4 regions of the Halodesulfovibrio sp. MK-HDV genome follow, and region 3 is predicted to be linked to each of the others. Evidence: predicted binding sites of a transcription regulator. Region 3 holds the regulator's gene; each other region holds the start of a gene.
What was found. Region 3 encodes sigma-54, which starts transcription at its own class of promoters, with help from an activator protein. Its sites were predicted from a motif close to CTGGCACGGNNNNTGCTT; they were not measured.

Region 1 (3,868 bases), on a different contig from region 3:
TGCAGAACCATTTCGAGAGCTGCTACGAAGTTGATGTATGCACCACCGGATGTGTATGTGTCGCGGTTAGGCATACGTGCTTCGGTACAACCGGAAACAGCGTAGTCGTATGCTTCAGCAAAGGTTGCACCTTTGGAAACATAAAGAGGTACTACTTCTTCATCGTTGATGAGTTTAGGGAAGCCGGAGCCGTCCTTAATAGTCTCAGCAACGTCAGCGAGGTAGCGCTCTGGGGAACGGGAGTGAATACGCGCTGCAAGGTCAGGGTAGTGAAGCGGGAATTCACGTTTTGATTTAAGGAACATGTAAGTCAGTTCGTTGGTTGCGTCGCGACCTTCTGGAGTCTGACCACCAATTGTTACTGCTTCCCAGTGAGCGTAGCCTTCGTTGAAAGCGCCACCGGTAGGGGAAACGTAAAGGTCGATGAACTGTGCCATGCCAACCCAGAGACACTCGAGAAGTTCAAGAGCTTTCTCGTCGTCAATGATACCAGCTTCGATATCAGCCTGGTAGTATGGGTAGAAGTACTGGTCCATACGGCCATTAGATACGATTGTACCAGTTTTCTGCTCGATACGAGAGAACATCTGGGTGAACCACTGGGACTGAACAGCTTCGTGGAAAGTACGAGCTGGGTGCTCAGGAACGTGAGCACAAACTTCAGCCATTTTCTCGAGTTCAGCTTTACGAACTGGATCAGATTCTTTCTTAGCGAGTTCAGCTGCGAGTTCTGCGTGACGGCGAGCCCAAGTGATGATTGCATCACAAACGATTACGATACCTTCGAGGAAAGGTTTTTTCTCAACGTTATCGATAGGGGAAAGCGGATCGAGAGCTTCGATTTTTTCGAGAGCTTCTGCTTTAATGCCACCGAAACCACGTTTGAGGATCTTTTCGTAGTCGTGAACCCACTGAATGGAAGAACGGAAAGAAGAAGTTTCGTTAACGATGAAGCGGGAGTTAAGACCTTCAGGATCATCGTAAGAAAGTTTGTGAACTTCTTCAGGGAAAGATTTGTTGAGAGCTTCGTGGTAGGTTTTGCCCTGCCAGTAAGGAGCGATCTCTTCAACTACTACTTTAGCATCTTCAGGAGTAATAGAGAAAGGAGACTCGGTACGGTTTGGAAGATCTTCAACTGCAACACCAAGGAAGTCACCGTCAAGTTCAGGGTAGAGCAGACCGTAACGACCTTTTACACCACCACGACCACAAATGAGGTTGTCGTCGTCGATGTAAACGGTGATGTTTTCAGCTACGTGCTTCATTGCTTTTGCCCAACGCAGGCAGAGCATTTCACCTTCGGTCTCTTTCATGGAGTCGGTGAAGTATTTAGCACGTTCAATGTCGATCATTGGACGAACGTTGTCGAAGGTTTCGAGGATTTTAAATACACGCGGATGGGATGCGCGGTAGATATCTTCTTTGCCTTCAATTTTATCGAGCAGACGCTGTTCGTGAGGTGATACACAACAAGACATAACTGACTCCTGTGAATTAGGTTCAAAGTAGGCGACACATATATAATATGCGCGGTACCTGTGGGGTTGAAAATGCTGCGGCCGCTGTGTGCTCAGCAGCAGTAAATTTTATTCTCTTTAATGAGGATGCGGTCTTCAGTAGCTATTTTCAGTGATCGTTAGAACAAGCTACTGTGAGATTCGCGCCCTGTGGTTTTCTTAGAGCAAAGGTGATGCCAACATGTGCAGAAAGAGCGTTTTTAGTTACTATTTGACATAAAAAAAGCTGTTTTCATGGGGCGGGAAGAGTATTGATGAATTGCAAAAGAGGTTCAAAAAAATTGAAACACTGCCTCAATCCTATTGAATAAAGCGGAGTTTAGGCTTTTGAGCTTGGTGATGTTTTTAGCGCTTAGCCGGTACCAGAATTAAATTGAATGAAGGCGCGTTTGCTTTGTGAAAAATAGCTCGCAGCGGAGAAGGAAGGACGGAGGGGGTGTCCCTCTTGTTTAAAATGATTGTAAAAACGTTGCCTTGTTGCAACATTCTGCAAATGAATCTTGAATATTATTGTAAAATCAAAGTGTTGCATATGGTTGCATATTTGCCACCTTCGTTTATTTTTTGCATCGTTGCAACATCTCGCCCAAGTCGTTCCTGTAACATATTATAATTATTGATTTTGCATTATTGTCAGAAGTTGTCCCCCGCGACTATATAATGATGTGCTGAGTTTTTTATTGTCTGTTTGATCAGTCAGGAAGGTACGGTATCCGTGCATATTCTACATGTAGAACTAAAATCGGCTCGTGGATGAAATTTGAATATTATGGTTCAAGGGAGGTATGGGATAGTGAGTAGCTGTTTTTGCTTGTGAAGAAATGATACAAGCGTGTTTTGTTGCTTCTCTAGATTGGATGAGTAATCACTGTAACTGGATGTTTTTCAAGAATAAGTCTTAAAAACAGACAGTTGTCTATTGGTGATGTCTGTCAGGAGGTGGAAAGTGTCGAAAAGACAGCTAGTAAGGTGTCTGGTGCATTAATGCAACTAATGTTGCCGTAGTGCATCTTGGGTTTTAACTCGGCTTATCATCTTGGTATAAAAAGAAAAAAAACTTATAAGTTGCATTTATGAAACGTTGAGTTAGCATTTTTGCAACTTGAGAGGGACGTTTTTGCCCCAGATGCGCTTTTTTACACGCTGAGGAGCTCTAGAAAGTCAGTACGATTTATGGCGCCTGTCAGCTTGATTTACAGTCTGCATATTTTTTTTTATTTTTTTTCCTCTAACACGTTATATTTAAATGTTTTCCATGTCGTGTGAATCTCTTTTCACCTTTTTTATTTCAATCAAGGAGGTGAACTATGTATATTGTGCTTGCACGAAAAATCACAAATAATGACAAAAAACGTGCCTATTGGCACTGGTATTGCTGTTATATATCCGGAGCGTCTAACGGCTTTAAGACGTTCCGTGTTTTTTTCAATTTATTGGAGGACATATGCGCTATTTTATTAAATCCTTTATGTTGCTTCTCGTAGCTGCAGTACTAGTTGTCGGTGTTGCCTCTACAGATGCTCAGGCTCGCAAAATTACTCTTCGCCTCGGTCACCCGATGGCACCAGGTAACAACGTTACCCTTGGCTATGAGAAATTTAAAGAGCTCGTAGAAGAACGCTCTAACGGCAAGATCCGCGTTCAGCTCTACGGTAATGCTATTCTTGGTAGTGACCGTGTAACAATGGAATCTGCACAGCGTGGCACTCTTGCTCTCGCTTCTGCTTCTTCCCCGAACATGGCTAACTTCTCAAAAGCATTTATGGTTTTTGACCTTCCTTACGTTACCAGCCCTAAGTATCAGGAAAAACTTTACGCAGCTCTAGATAACGGAGAGCTCGGAAAGTACCTTGCGGCTGAACTTGAGAAGATCAACCTTAAGCCTATCATGTACAGTGAATACGGCTACCGTAACTTTGTTGCGACACAGAATGAAATCAAATCTGTGGCAGATCTTGCAAACATGAAAGTGCGTACCACTGCTTCTCCTGTAGAAGTAGCAGTAGCTTCTAAGCTCGGTATGAACCCAACCCCAATCGCTTGGGGCGAAGTTTACACAGCACTTCAGCAGGGTACCGTTGATGGCGAAGGTAACACCTTCTCCCTTCTCAACGATGCTAAGCACACCGAAGTTCTCAAGTATGCAATGGATTCTGCTCACAACTACTCAATGCACATTCTTCTTATGAACAAGAAGACGTTCGAAGGTCTTACCCCAGAACTGCAGGAAGTAATTGTTTCTTCAGGCCATGATGCACTTGTTTACCAGCGTGGCATTACTGCTGACCTCGAAGTAAAAGCTGTTGAAGCTTTCAAAGCACAGGGCATTAAAATTCACAAACTCAGCGATG
Region 2 (3,868 bases), 200 kb from region 3:
TATGGAAACTTTTGCTATTGCCGCCTGTGGCGGGTTCCAGATTGTCGATAAACGGACACTTATGGAAGGCATGTTTTCATACGATGAACTGGTAATGTTTGAGTCACCAGAAGAGCTGTCTGAGCAAATTTCTGAATTTATCGACGATCGTAATGCTCGTTTGGAATATGCACGCAATGCACAGCGGCTTGTGTTGGCTGAACACACATATGAGCAACGGATGCATACACTAATACAAGCTATTGCAGATAGTTCGAAGTAGATTTTTGATGAACAAAAAAGGGGGTGTCCTAGTAAATAGGACACCCCCTTTTTGATTTTATGAAAGGTAATGTTTAGTCACGAAATAAACGTGTTAGCTGCGCAACGCCATAACGGCTGCTACGGCTTTTATGCCTTTTTTCTCACCGGTAAAGCCGAGCTTTTCTTCGGTGGTAGCTTTGACGTTTACTTGGTAATCGTTAAGCTTAAGCATTCGGCAGATATTTTTCTTGATCTGCGGTTTCCAAGGCACAAGACGCGGAACCTGTGCGATGATTGTGAGATCTACATTTGTGAGCTTGTAGCCTCGCTGGAGAAATTTGTCGTACACTTCGTTGAGGAGTACGCCGCTTGAAATATTGTCAAACTCTTCTGAAGAATCCGGAAAATGTTCACCAATATCGCCGTCACCCATGCAACCGAGGAGTGCGTCACACAGAGCGTGAAGCAGAACATCACCATCAGAGTGAGCCACAACCTGGGGGCCGCCTTGAATAGGGATGCCGCCAAGCTTCATAGGACGTCCTTCACCGTAACGGTGGACATCGTATCCCCAGCCGGTGACAGGAACGGGCATGGCAACCTGCTTAGATTCGATCATGGTAAGGTCTTCCGGATTTGTGATTTTGTAGTTTTTTGCTTCGCCTTCCACTATGGCAACGGTGAATCCAGCCTGTTCAGCAATGGAAGCATCGTCTGTTACTTCCCAGCCTTCTTCGTTGCATTTATCGTGCACCGCAATAAGCATTTTTTTGTCGAAGCCTTGCGGAGTCTGACAAGCTCGAAGAGTAGAGCGGTCAAGTGTGTGACTGATTGTGTTGTTTTCGGTCACTTTAATGGTGTCTGTTACTGGAATTGCAGGAATTACAGCTTGAGTACCAGCTTTGAGAGAATCAAGCAGTGTGTTTGTGAGCGCTGTGGAGAAGAACGGGCGAGCTGCGTCATGCACTAGTACGTGTGTGCATTCTGAAGGCAGTGCCTGTAGTCCGTTGTAAACCGAATCTTGTCTACGTGCGCCACCTGCTACCACTTTCCAAGGCAGACCAAGTCTGCGTCCAAAATCAAGCTTTGTCAGTGTTTCTGTTGCTTCTTCAATGTCTTCTTCAGGGAAAACAAAGAGGAGTCCACGCATGCGTGTTGTATGAGAGAAAGTGATTGCAGAATGCCAGAAGAGCGGAGCGCCTTTCCATTCCAAGAACTGCTTTTTAACGCCGTTAGTGGCTGCAGAGAGACGTGTGCCGGAACCGGCAGCAAGAATGATGGACCAACAATGCATGGGGAATTCCTTACATATTGTGCAGTGGTAGTAATAAAAAAGTATAGCATATAAAAAAAGGGTGCAAAGCACCCTTTTTTTAAAATATGGAGTCAGGACTATAAGCCGGGTTTTGTCTCCCTCTTGCGAGGGCGGTTATCATTCGTCTAGGGTTATGATTACTCATAACCTCAAGCAACCTACCCGAAAACAACGACCGGGCCGGTCGTAACTGTTTCCCTATTTGGTCTTGCTCTGAACGGGGTTTACCTAGCCTACCATGTCACCATGATACCTGGTGAGCTCTTACCTCACCGTTTCAACCTTACCGGCAGTAAACTGCTTAGGCGGTTTGCTTTCTGTGGCACTCTCCGAGGATCACTCCCCCTGGGCGTTACCCAGCGCTCTGCCCTTTAGAGCCCGGACTTTCCTCCCCGCACAAAAGTGCGCGACGATAACCTGTCCAACTCCAAAAATATGTTTACGCTTCTGCTGCGGCAGCTGCTGCTTTATCTGCTTCGCTTGCGAAGTGCTCTGACCAGTAGATCAGACGCTGGCAGTTAGGGCAGCTAAGGATCTGATGCCCCTTCTGAAGCTCAATGTAGCTCTGTGGTGGAATCGCAATGTGACAACCGTTACAGATCTGTTCTTTAACAGCAACAATAACTGGGTTGTCCAAACGAGAGCGGATAAATTCGTAACGACTAAGGATAGGAGTCGGAACTTCTTTACCTGCAACGTTACGTTTTTTATCAAGCTTATCGAGAACTTTGCTTGCTTCTTCGACACGCTGTTTGAGACTGGCTTTTTTCTCTTCCAAGTCTACTTTGATGATGCCGTAGCGTTCATCCATGTCTGCAACTGCCATCTGCTGGCGTTCAAGTTCTTCAGAGAGAGCAAATTTTTCTTCTTCACGAAGACGGTTAAGCTTCTCAAGGTTGTCCATTTCACGCATCATTGCGTGATACTCTTTGGTGTTACCAACGAGCATGAGTTTGGACTTACTTTTTTTAACTTTGAGAGCGTCGTTTTCGATCTCAGAGTTAATGCGTTTTTCCTGTCCTTTAAGATGATCAATCTTCTCAAGGAAGTTATTGCGCTGGTTTTCAAGCGCATCAAAGCGTGTCTGAAGAGCTTCAACTTCTTTTGGAGCTTCATCAAGTTCACTTGTGATACCAAGGATTTCATCATCAACAAGCTGCAATGCAACGAGCTGTTCGATTTGCTTTAGATACAGGCTCAAGGTTTTTTCCTCCTGAAAACCATAGGGTTCGGACTTGCCGACACTGTGAAATTTCTATTCTGCGAATGGACCGATCAAACGCATTGGATCCTGCGCGGGCAGGAAAAATATTTCTATGTCATCCAGTTCTCCTGCAAGCTGCAAGGCAAACTGGCGCATCATTTCTTCTTCAAGACTGAAATGCCCAACATCAAGAATGCATCCGGTTGTATCCAGAGCAGAATGATATTTGACATCACCAGTAATAAACACATCCGCACCCATAGCAAACGCTTTAGGGGCAAAATCACTACCAGATCCCGTACAGTAAGCAACTTTAGATACTGTTTCAGGAATAGGGCCGCTTTTTACCCAATAATCACGATCCACCACTGAGGCAAGTTGCTCAGCGAATATGCCAAAAGATACAGGTTTTGGCAAAGTGCCAATGGTGCCAAAGCCGAGGCTTCGAGACTCTGTATCAGGTGTAGAAGGTATAAAAATTGGCAACTCGTCCAAATCTGCTGCAAGCTGAGCAAGGACTGTGCTTCTGTGCTCTCTACTATATGTTACATTGATCATTTGATCAATGTGCCGCACGCTATGAATTTTCGGGTTGCTTTCCCATTCATAAAGCATAGAGCTTGCTGCGATGTCACGCGAAGGTGTAAATGCTATTGCTTCCGGTTCAAGCGTACAGGAAGTGCCAAGCAGTTTACAATTTTGCAGTTCAAGCGCGCGTGCTAACCATCCCGCCGGTCCTTCGGGGTTTGCATCAAGCGACGTATGTGCACTGTAAAGGCACATATCATTCTTAACGAGCGCTGATACAATTGAAAAATATGTATCAAGTTTGTTTAAGTACCGGGGCTTCATCAGCAACGGATGATGCGTGAGAACAAAATCTGCTCCCTGTGCTATAGCTGTCTGAATTGTATATTCAGTAGGATCAAGCGCAAGGGCAAGTCTTTGTACTTTTTTTCTTCGATTGGGAATCTGCACGCCACAGTTATCCCACGAAGCCGCACCGCAAAGTATAGCTGTATCTTCGATTTTTTTGATAAGGTCAGTTGTTTTCATGACTCTCTCTCAGCAAGTTAGAAAGGCGGTAAAATGTGTCGCCTGTAAAA
Region 3 (3,868 bases):
ACTTTAAGACCTTTTGCATTGTTTTCTTCTGACTGCCATCTGCGTTGCAACACACGGCGCAAGTCATGAATGGAATACTCTGATGTATCAAAAATAAAATCTGCTTCTGAACGTGCAGGTGCCATAAGAGCACGCTCATTTGTCATGGCCTGTTCAAGGCCGATACCGTTTCCTTCAAAAGGATGCGGTCGTCTTGTTTCTTTGTATCGGCGCAGGATAATATCTGCACGTGATTCAAGAAATATGACAGTAGGCGAATATCCGGCTGCAACTAATGTATTAATAGTCGTTGCCCATTCATTTTTGAATGAGCACTGCCGGCCATCTACTCCAAGTACAATCCCTTTATAGCTCTCAAGTCCACAGCCTGTAAGAACTTCCATGAATTGCGATGTCATAGACATCGGAAGTCCGTCAATAGTGTAGTATGCCATGTCTTCAAAGACTTTTAGCGCGCTACTTTTACCAGCTCCGGAGAGTCCAGCAATAATGATTACAGGAATAGTACGTTGAGATGAAGAAATCATAAATTACTCATGTTACGCAGCAGATAAAAGGTTCCACAAAGTTTCCTGACTATCAGATTCCATAAATAATTGTTTGAAATCCTCATCTTTCAGGAGTCGCGAAATTTGGGCAAGGATGCGCAGGTGTGTACCTGCTACGTTTTCCGGAGCAAGCACCATGAAGAAAATCTTACAAGGTTTTTGATCAAGTGCATCAAAGTCCAGCCCATCGAAGCTTCGACCGGCTACTACTACTATTTTATCGAGTGCTGGAAGTTTTCCGTGAGGAATGGCAATGCCATTACCAATACCTGTGGTTCCGAGAGCTTCTCGTTCCATAAGCACGTTAAAAACTTCTTCAGCATCAAGGGATGGGTTTTTTTCAACGACAGGAGCCAAGAGCTCCGCCAGCGCCTCTTGTTTGGTGCTGGCGGTTAGCTCTGGCAATACAAGTTCTTTTTCTAGGTATTCACCCAGTTTCATTACTTTTCCTAGAAAACGGGGTCAATCAGTCCGAAATTGTTATCTTTTCGGCGGTAGATCACATTTACCCGTTCAGTTTCAGCATTTAGAAAAACAAGGAAGTCATAATCAAGTGCATCAAGCTGCATAGCGGCTTCGTCAAGATCCATCGGTTTCGGGATAAAATTATCCATACCAATGATGGTTCGTTCTGCCTCTACTGCTTCTTCTAGAGGCATGTCACCTTCTAGAACAAACTTCTCTGCACCCTTGCGTTTCGTTTGCAGTTTTTCCGTACGACGTATGATCTGTGCTTTAAGTTTATCGCGAACAAGATCAACGGTTGCATACATGTCTTCAGACTGTTCGGTAGCGGATAAAGTTAAGTTATCCGATACAAGTGAAATTTCGGCTTTGTGGCGGAAATTGTCAACAGAAAGTGAGACTTGCATTTCCAAGTGTTCAGGGTTCGGTAAGAATCTGCCAAGCTTGTTGAAGCGTCGTTTGGCATAAGCTTTTAGGTGATTGGAAGGCTCAAAGTTTTTGAATGTGAATGCGATGTTCATGGTGCCTCCTAATTGGATACTTTTGAAACCCTGTGAGTCAGCTGGTTTCGCTTCTAGAATACCACCTTTCTCTTGGATGATGAAGGGATATTCATTGCGGTACGGTATTTAGCTACAGTTCTTCGTGCAATGTTAACCTGCAGTTTTTCTTTCAAAATCTCACCGATTTTTTCATCGCTGAGCGGTTTTTTTGTATTTTCTTCACTAATAAGCTTTTTAATGAGTGCTTTTACGCTCTCCGATCCGACCTGACTACCATCATCAAGGCCAATTGCACTGTTGAAGAAGAACTTCAGTTCAAAAATACCGTGCGGGGTCGAAATGTACTTACTTGTGGTGATACGGCTTACCGTTGATTCGTGCATGCCAATATCATCTGCAATATCTTTAAGAATCAGCGGCTTTAACGATGTAACACCGTTAAGGAAGAATTCTCTTTGATATTTAACAATACTCTCAACTACTTTATATAAAGTTCGTTGCCGTTGGTACAGACTTTTTATCAGCCAGGAGGCAGAGCGCATCTTGTCCTGATAATAATCTTTTTCTTCAGCATTAGTAGTTTTCGGGAGTTGTTCTGTTAATTCACTGAGTTGTAATTGTGGTAAACCATCTTCATTGAGGACGATAACGAATTCTTTTTCGTACTCATAGATGTAAACATCCGGAGAAACATACTGTGCTTCTCCTCCACCGAACCGTGCCCCCGGCATAGGGTCAAGGCTCTGGATTACATCTAGGTACTCTCTGAGATCTTCAAGGGAAATTTTGTATTTTCGAGCAAGTGGTTTGTAACGACGCTTCTCTAGGTCTTCAAGATGATTAGTAATAATATCTACAAGAATTGGGTCACGGTCGTAATTGAGAGCTTTTACCTGAACGAGCAGGCATTCCTGCGGAGTGCGAGCAGCAACTCCAATAGGGTCAAATTGTTGAATATGCTCAATAAGTTGTTCGACTGTTTCAGTATCGCTTTGAGCAATCTGTGCCAGCTCTTCTGTAGATACATGTAAGTACCCATTAGAGCTGATGCTGCCAATGATGATTTCTCCAACGCGAATTTGCTCTTCAGAGAATGGAGAAAGCATTAATTGCCAGTACAGATGACCGTCTAACGTTGGAGCAGGAGCAAGACGAGCTTCAAATGAGCTCATTTCCTCTAGTGCTTCAGTTTCTCGCATTGAAACCTGTTTGGTGGTACTTGAGAAATCCCCCAGATAGTCTTCCCAGTCAGCGTTAGTAGAGAGCTCTTTGTCGTAAGCTTCCTGTTCATCTTTACGCTGCTCTTTAGCAGAAGTTTTGTCTGGATTAGCGGTTTCTTCCAAGGACTCTTCCAAAAAAGGATTCTCCAGCAACTCCTGCTGAACGGTTTCAGCAAGTTCCACGCGAGAAAGCTGCAGCAGTTTAATTGCCTGCTGCAATTGCGGGGTCATTACAAGCTGCTGGGCAAGCTTTAATTGTTGGCGAAGTTCAAGAGCCATATATAAGAATGTCCTATGTGGTTCGACTAGCTAAAAAGCTGAAATATAATGTACGAGTACTGCCTATCAAAAAACATTCCAAATCAGATAACTGACCTCTTTTTTGCCACATAGGAAAGTTATATGCAACCAAGAAAAAAGCCCGTTGGACGGGCTTTTCTTTATTGCGAGGGTGCAAATTATATTTTTTATCAAGATACTAGAGACTAAAATCTTCTCCAAGGTAGACGCTACGCGCCTTTGGGTTCTCAACTATCTCTTGCGGCGTACCGGAAAGAATTATTTGCCCTTCATAAACAAGGTTAGCTCTATCGCAAATTTTTAATGTTTCCCTAACGTTGTGGTCGGAAATGAGTACGCCCATTCCTTTGTCACGCAGTTTACGGATGATGTCCTGAATGTCATCTACAGCGAGTGGGTCAATGCCTGCAAATGGCTCATCGAGAAGAATAAACTTAGGGTCTCTGATTAATGCGCGGGCAATTTCAAGACGGCGGCGTTCACCACCGGAAATATGCATGGCATGGGTATCACGAATATGTGTGATACCGAATTCTTCCATCAGTTCTTCTTCACGTTTTTTCTGGTCATCACGGGAAAGTGCTGTTTGTTCCAAAATTAATTGCAAGTTCTGAGAGACTGTGAGTTTTTTGAAAACAGAACTTTCCTGAGGAAGATAGCTCAGGCCGATTCGTGCACGTTCGTGCAATGGCCAGTCTGTGACTTCCATATCATCTACACGAACCACACCGGCATTTGGTTTAACAATACCAATGAGCATGTAGAATGTTGTTGTTTTACCAGCGCCGTTAGGGCCAAGAAGTCCCACAATTTCACCCTGCTGCATTTGCAG
Region 4 (3,868 bases), on a different contig from region 3:
TTTTTGAAAAAAGGCTTCTCTGGACTCTCCAAAAACTTTTATCCGCGAGGTCTAACCATTGTTTAAAACGTTGGTCAGCTTATACCTGCTCTCTTCAACTCCCATAAAGTAAATGTACTTCATCCAAACCCTAACGGTTTTTCAGGAGGGGGAGTCTGAGGGGGGAACCTCGTTTAAATCGAGGATGATTAGATTGAGACAAAGCTGTGCAGTGCAAGGTGCGAGGAAAAACCAAGATCGATGCATACATAAACGTATGTGAGGATTTGGTTTTTCCGAAGCAACGCAGCAAAGTGCGGGTTTGTCATCAATCTAAACGGGGTTCCCCCTCAGCCGCCGGAGGCATTTCAATCTATGTTTTTAAATATCTTTGCTAGCAAGATACTCCGTAATCATTCCATCGTACTGAGAAGTACGTGCGAATGTTTTTACCGCCATATCACGACGAAGCGCAAGCCCTACTCGCATTTCATTTTCGAGCAGTTCCTTCTGTACAGCGTTGTACTCGGAAGGATCAGGAAGAACGAGGATAGAATGGAAGTTTTTAGCTGCGGCACGAAGCATACAAGGGCCGCCGATGTCGATTTCTTCAACCGCACCACGTAAATCAAGACCGCGTGCTGCTGCATTTTCGAAATTGTAGAGGTTTACTACAATCAAATCGAACGCTGCAATCTCGTGTTCTTTAAGGGTAGCAAGATGTTCAGGGTTGTCCTTGTCTGCAAGGATACCACCATGAATGAACGGATTAAGAGTCTTTACTCTGCCGCCAAGGATTTCAGGGAATCCTGTAACATCACTTACAGGTGTAACCTTCAGCCCGGCTTCTTTAAGCATACGTGCTGTACCGCCGGTAGAAACCAACTCTACACCATTCTCGCTCAAAAACGTCGCAAATTCGACCAAACCAGTCTTATCTGTGGCACTCAACAGTGCTCGTTTAATAGGCAAAAGGTCCATTACTTCTCCAAAGTTTGTGAATTCCAGTCTATTAACAAAAATCCTTTTCGTACATTAAGACAGTTTGCTGCAAATACAAATAAAAATGCAAACAAAGCCTTACCATGCAGATTGAGACAAAGCTGTGCAGTGCAAGGCACAAGAAAAAGACAAGGTCAAAGCATACTTATCCGTATGCGAGAGTTTGGCTTTTTTGCAGTAACGCCGCAATGTGCGGGTTTGTCATCAATCTGCGTGGAGTGCCAGAATCATACCCACTTTGCAAGGGCGTCATCAGTCTGACAGGTTGAGACAGGTTGAGATGTCCCACGACGCGAAAAGCCTTATTTTTCAAGGACTGGCGCAACTCTTGCTATTCTTTATATATGGACATCTTTAATTTTGATATGGCAGAATTTCTAAGCTTTCTGCTCACACTTATGCGACTCAGCCTTGTAGTCTTTCTGCTGCCATTCTTCGAGGGAAAAACCATCCCCCGTGTGGTTAAAGCATCTGTGTGCCTCATGCTCACCCTTGCCATATTCCCGTCGATATCATTCGAAGCAACAGATTTTCCAGCACATCCATTTGAAATTGCACTAATAATGCTCAGTGAAATTCTACTCGGAGTTCTGCTAGGGCTTGCTGTTAAATTTATTTTTGCAGGAATTAGAACCGGCGGTATGGTTATCGGCTTCCAGATGGGTTTTTCCATGCTTACCCTTGCTAACCCATCATCAGGTGAGCAAGAAGGCATCACGTCTATCCTACTATACCAATTGAGCTTTACCGTTTTCATTGTTGCAAACGGTCACTTATATCTCATTAAAGCGCTAACAGATTCCTTTGACCTTATTCCGCCGGGAGGACTCGTCCTCTCTGCCATGCTAGGTCAACAAATTCTTACTCTGTCGATGACCATGTTCGTTTTGGCAATTAAGGTTGCCGCTCCAGTTATGATCTCACTTATGCTGGTTGAATTGACCCTTGGTCTTATGGGTCGAGCAGCGCCACAGATGAACCTTCTTATGCTTGGTTTTCCAGTAAAAATCGCTGTAGGTCTTGTCTTTATCGGCATGTTGTTCACCCTCATGGGACAACGAATGGAAGGACTTATTTTAAGCCTTGGCCCGATGTTCTCCCATCTCATGAAAGCCGGCTCTCCGCTGCTACAGCAATAAACAGGATACACAGACATGCCACAAAGTGATCCGAGTAAGACAGAACAAGCGACGCCCAAAAAGCGGGAAAAGACCCGCGAAGATGGTGACGTCGCCAAGTCGCAAGAAGTTCCTAAAGCCGCAACAACCCTTGCAGGCATCATTATTGTTTATGCGTGGATTGGTACCATTAACGAGCAGATACAGCACATTATGCGTACCTGTTATACATTTGACGCTACGCTCGACATGACAACCAAGTCTGCCATCAACTTTATTAATGAAATGGCATACGATCTTGCGGTAATGCTCCTTCCAGTCTTCCTCTTCCTGTTTCTTTTTGCGGGATTATCCATGCGTGTTCAGGTTGGGCACCTGTGGACAATGAAGGTCTTTAAGCCGAAATGGAGTAAGTTCAACCCGATTAAAGGGATGAAAAACATGTTTTTGTCCATGCAGACACTGGTGCGACTCATTAAAAGCATCGCGTTTGCAGCCGTTATCGGTATTGCACCGTACATTGTTATTACGGATGAGATGGACAACTTCATTCAGCTCTATAACGCCACACCGGAAGGCATCGCAGAATACATGCTCAGCCTTATCTATAAGGTATCTCTGTACGCCACCATTGCCATGCTCGCTATTGCTCTTGCCGACTACTTTTACACTCGCTGGGACTATGATGAGAACATCAAGATGTCCAAAGACGAAGTAAAAGACGAACACAAGCAGTCAGAGGGTGATCCTAAGATTCGTCAACAGCAGCGTCAAAAAATGGCCGAGATGTCCCAGCAGCGCATGATGCAGGATGTTCCAAAGGCAGACGTTGTTGTTACAAACCCGACTCATATTTCCGTAGCCTTGCGCTACAACGCCATGGAAGCACCAGCACCAATTGTTGTTGCGATGGGTGCAGATCTTATGGCGAAGCGAATTAGAGAAATTGCAAAAGAAAACGACATTCCTCTACGAGAAAACGTCCCTCTGGCACGCGCTTTGTATAAGTCAGTACAGGTGGGTGATCAAATTCCGGAAGACCTCTACAAAGCAGTAGCTTCCATCCTTGCATCACTCAACAAGTTTAAGCAAAAACAGTAAGTTACAAATACAATTTGCTTTTACTCAGGCATTATTAAACTCTTCGAAAAAGGTGTCGGAAATATGGCTGCCAGCGCAAATACCTCTACAATGAATTACGAACGCTTCTCACAGCACGGAGATTTACTCCTCGCTGGCGGTGTAGTGCTCATTCTTTTTGTAATGCTCATTCCTATCCCGACCCTGCTTATGGACGTCATGCTCAGCATGTCCATTTCCTTGTCGCTGCTGGTGCTTGTTACATCTATGTTTATCAAGTCGCCGCTTGAATTTTCCATTTTCCCGACCCTGTTGCTGGTAACCACTCTTTTTCGCCTTGCTCTTAACGTGGCGACAACCCGCCTTATCCTGCTGCACGGCAGTGAAGGCCCAGACGCTGCCGGTGACGTAATTCAGTCCTTCGGGCAATTCGTTGTCGGTGGTAACTACGTTATCGGTATCGTAATTTTCGCAATTCTTTTTATTCTGAACAAAATGGTTATTACCTCCGGTACAACACGTATCGCCGAGGTTGCAGCCCGATTCACGCTTGATGCTATGCCGGGTAAGCAGATGGCAATTGAGGCAGACTTAAACGCAGGTCTCCTTGATGAAAAAACTGCTACACTGCGCCGCGAAACCATCCGCCGAGAAGCTGACTTCTACGGTGCAATGGACGGTGCCGGTAA

Region 1: the regulator sigma-54 is predicted to act here: its motif matches at 1,680-1,697, upstream of MKHDV_RS02505 (glycyl radical protein).
Region 2: the regulator sigma-54 is predicted to act here: its motif matches at 1,725-1,742, upstream of ispD (2-C-methyl-D-erythritol 4-phosphate cytidylyltransferase).
Region 4: the regulator sigma-54 is predicted to act here: its motif matches at 1,298-1,315, upstream of fliR (flagellar biosynthetic protein FliR).

Annotation. Positions count from the first base shown of each region.
Region 1 covers NZ_WYDS01000002.1:240,788-244,655, forward strand. The annotation lists gene MKHDV_RS02505 (glycyl radical protein) at 1-1,478, opposite strand, end outside; gene MKHDV_RS02510 (TRAP transporter substrate-binding protein) at 2,962-3,868, shown strand, end outside.
Region 2 covers NZ_WYDS01000001.1:78,498-82,365, forward strand. The annotation lists gene MKHDV_RS00345 (glycosyltransferase) at 1-262, shown strand, start outside; gene ispD (2-C-methyl-D-erythritol 4-phosphate cytidylyltransferase) at 356-1,537, opposite strand; RNA gene rnpB (RNase P RNA component class A) at 1,622-1,987, opposite strand; gene MKHDV_RS00360 (zinc ribbon domain-containing protein) at 1,998-2,759, opposite strand; gene MKHDV_RS00365 (Nif3-like dinuclear metal center hexameric protein) at 2,814-3,818, opposite strand.
Region 3 covers NZ_WYDS01000001.1:278,180-282,047, forward strand. The annotation lists gene rapZ (RNase adapter RapZ) at 1-527, opposite strand, end outside; gene MKHDV_RS01325 (PTS sugar transporter subunit IIA) at 540-989, opposite strand; gene hpf (ribosome hibernation-promoting factor, HPF/YfiA family) at 998-1,534, opposite strand; gene rpoN (RNA polymerase factor sigma-54) at 1,588-3,015, opposite strand; gene lptB (LPS export ABC transporter ATP-binding protein) at 3,215-3,868, opposite strand, start outside.
Region 4 covers NZ_WYDS01000007.1:7,470-11,337, forward strand. The annotation lists gene MKHDV_RS06910 (IMP cyclohydrolase) at 361-960, opposite strand; gene fliR (flagellar biosynthetic protein FliR) at 1,347-2,120, shown strand; gene flhB (flagellar biosynthesis protein FlhB) at 2,136-3,200, shown strand; gene flhA (flagellar biosynthesis protein FlhA) at 3,264-3,868, shown strand, end outside.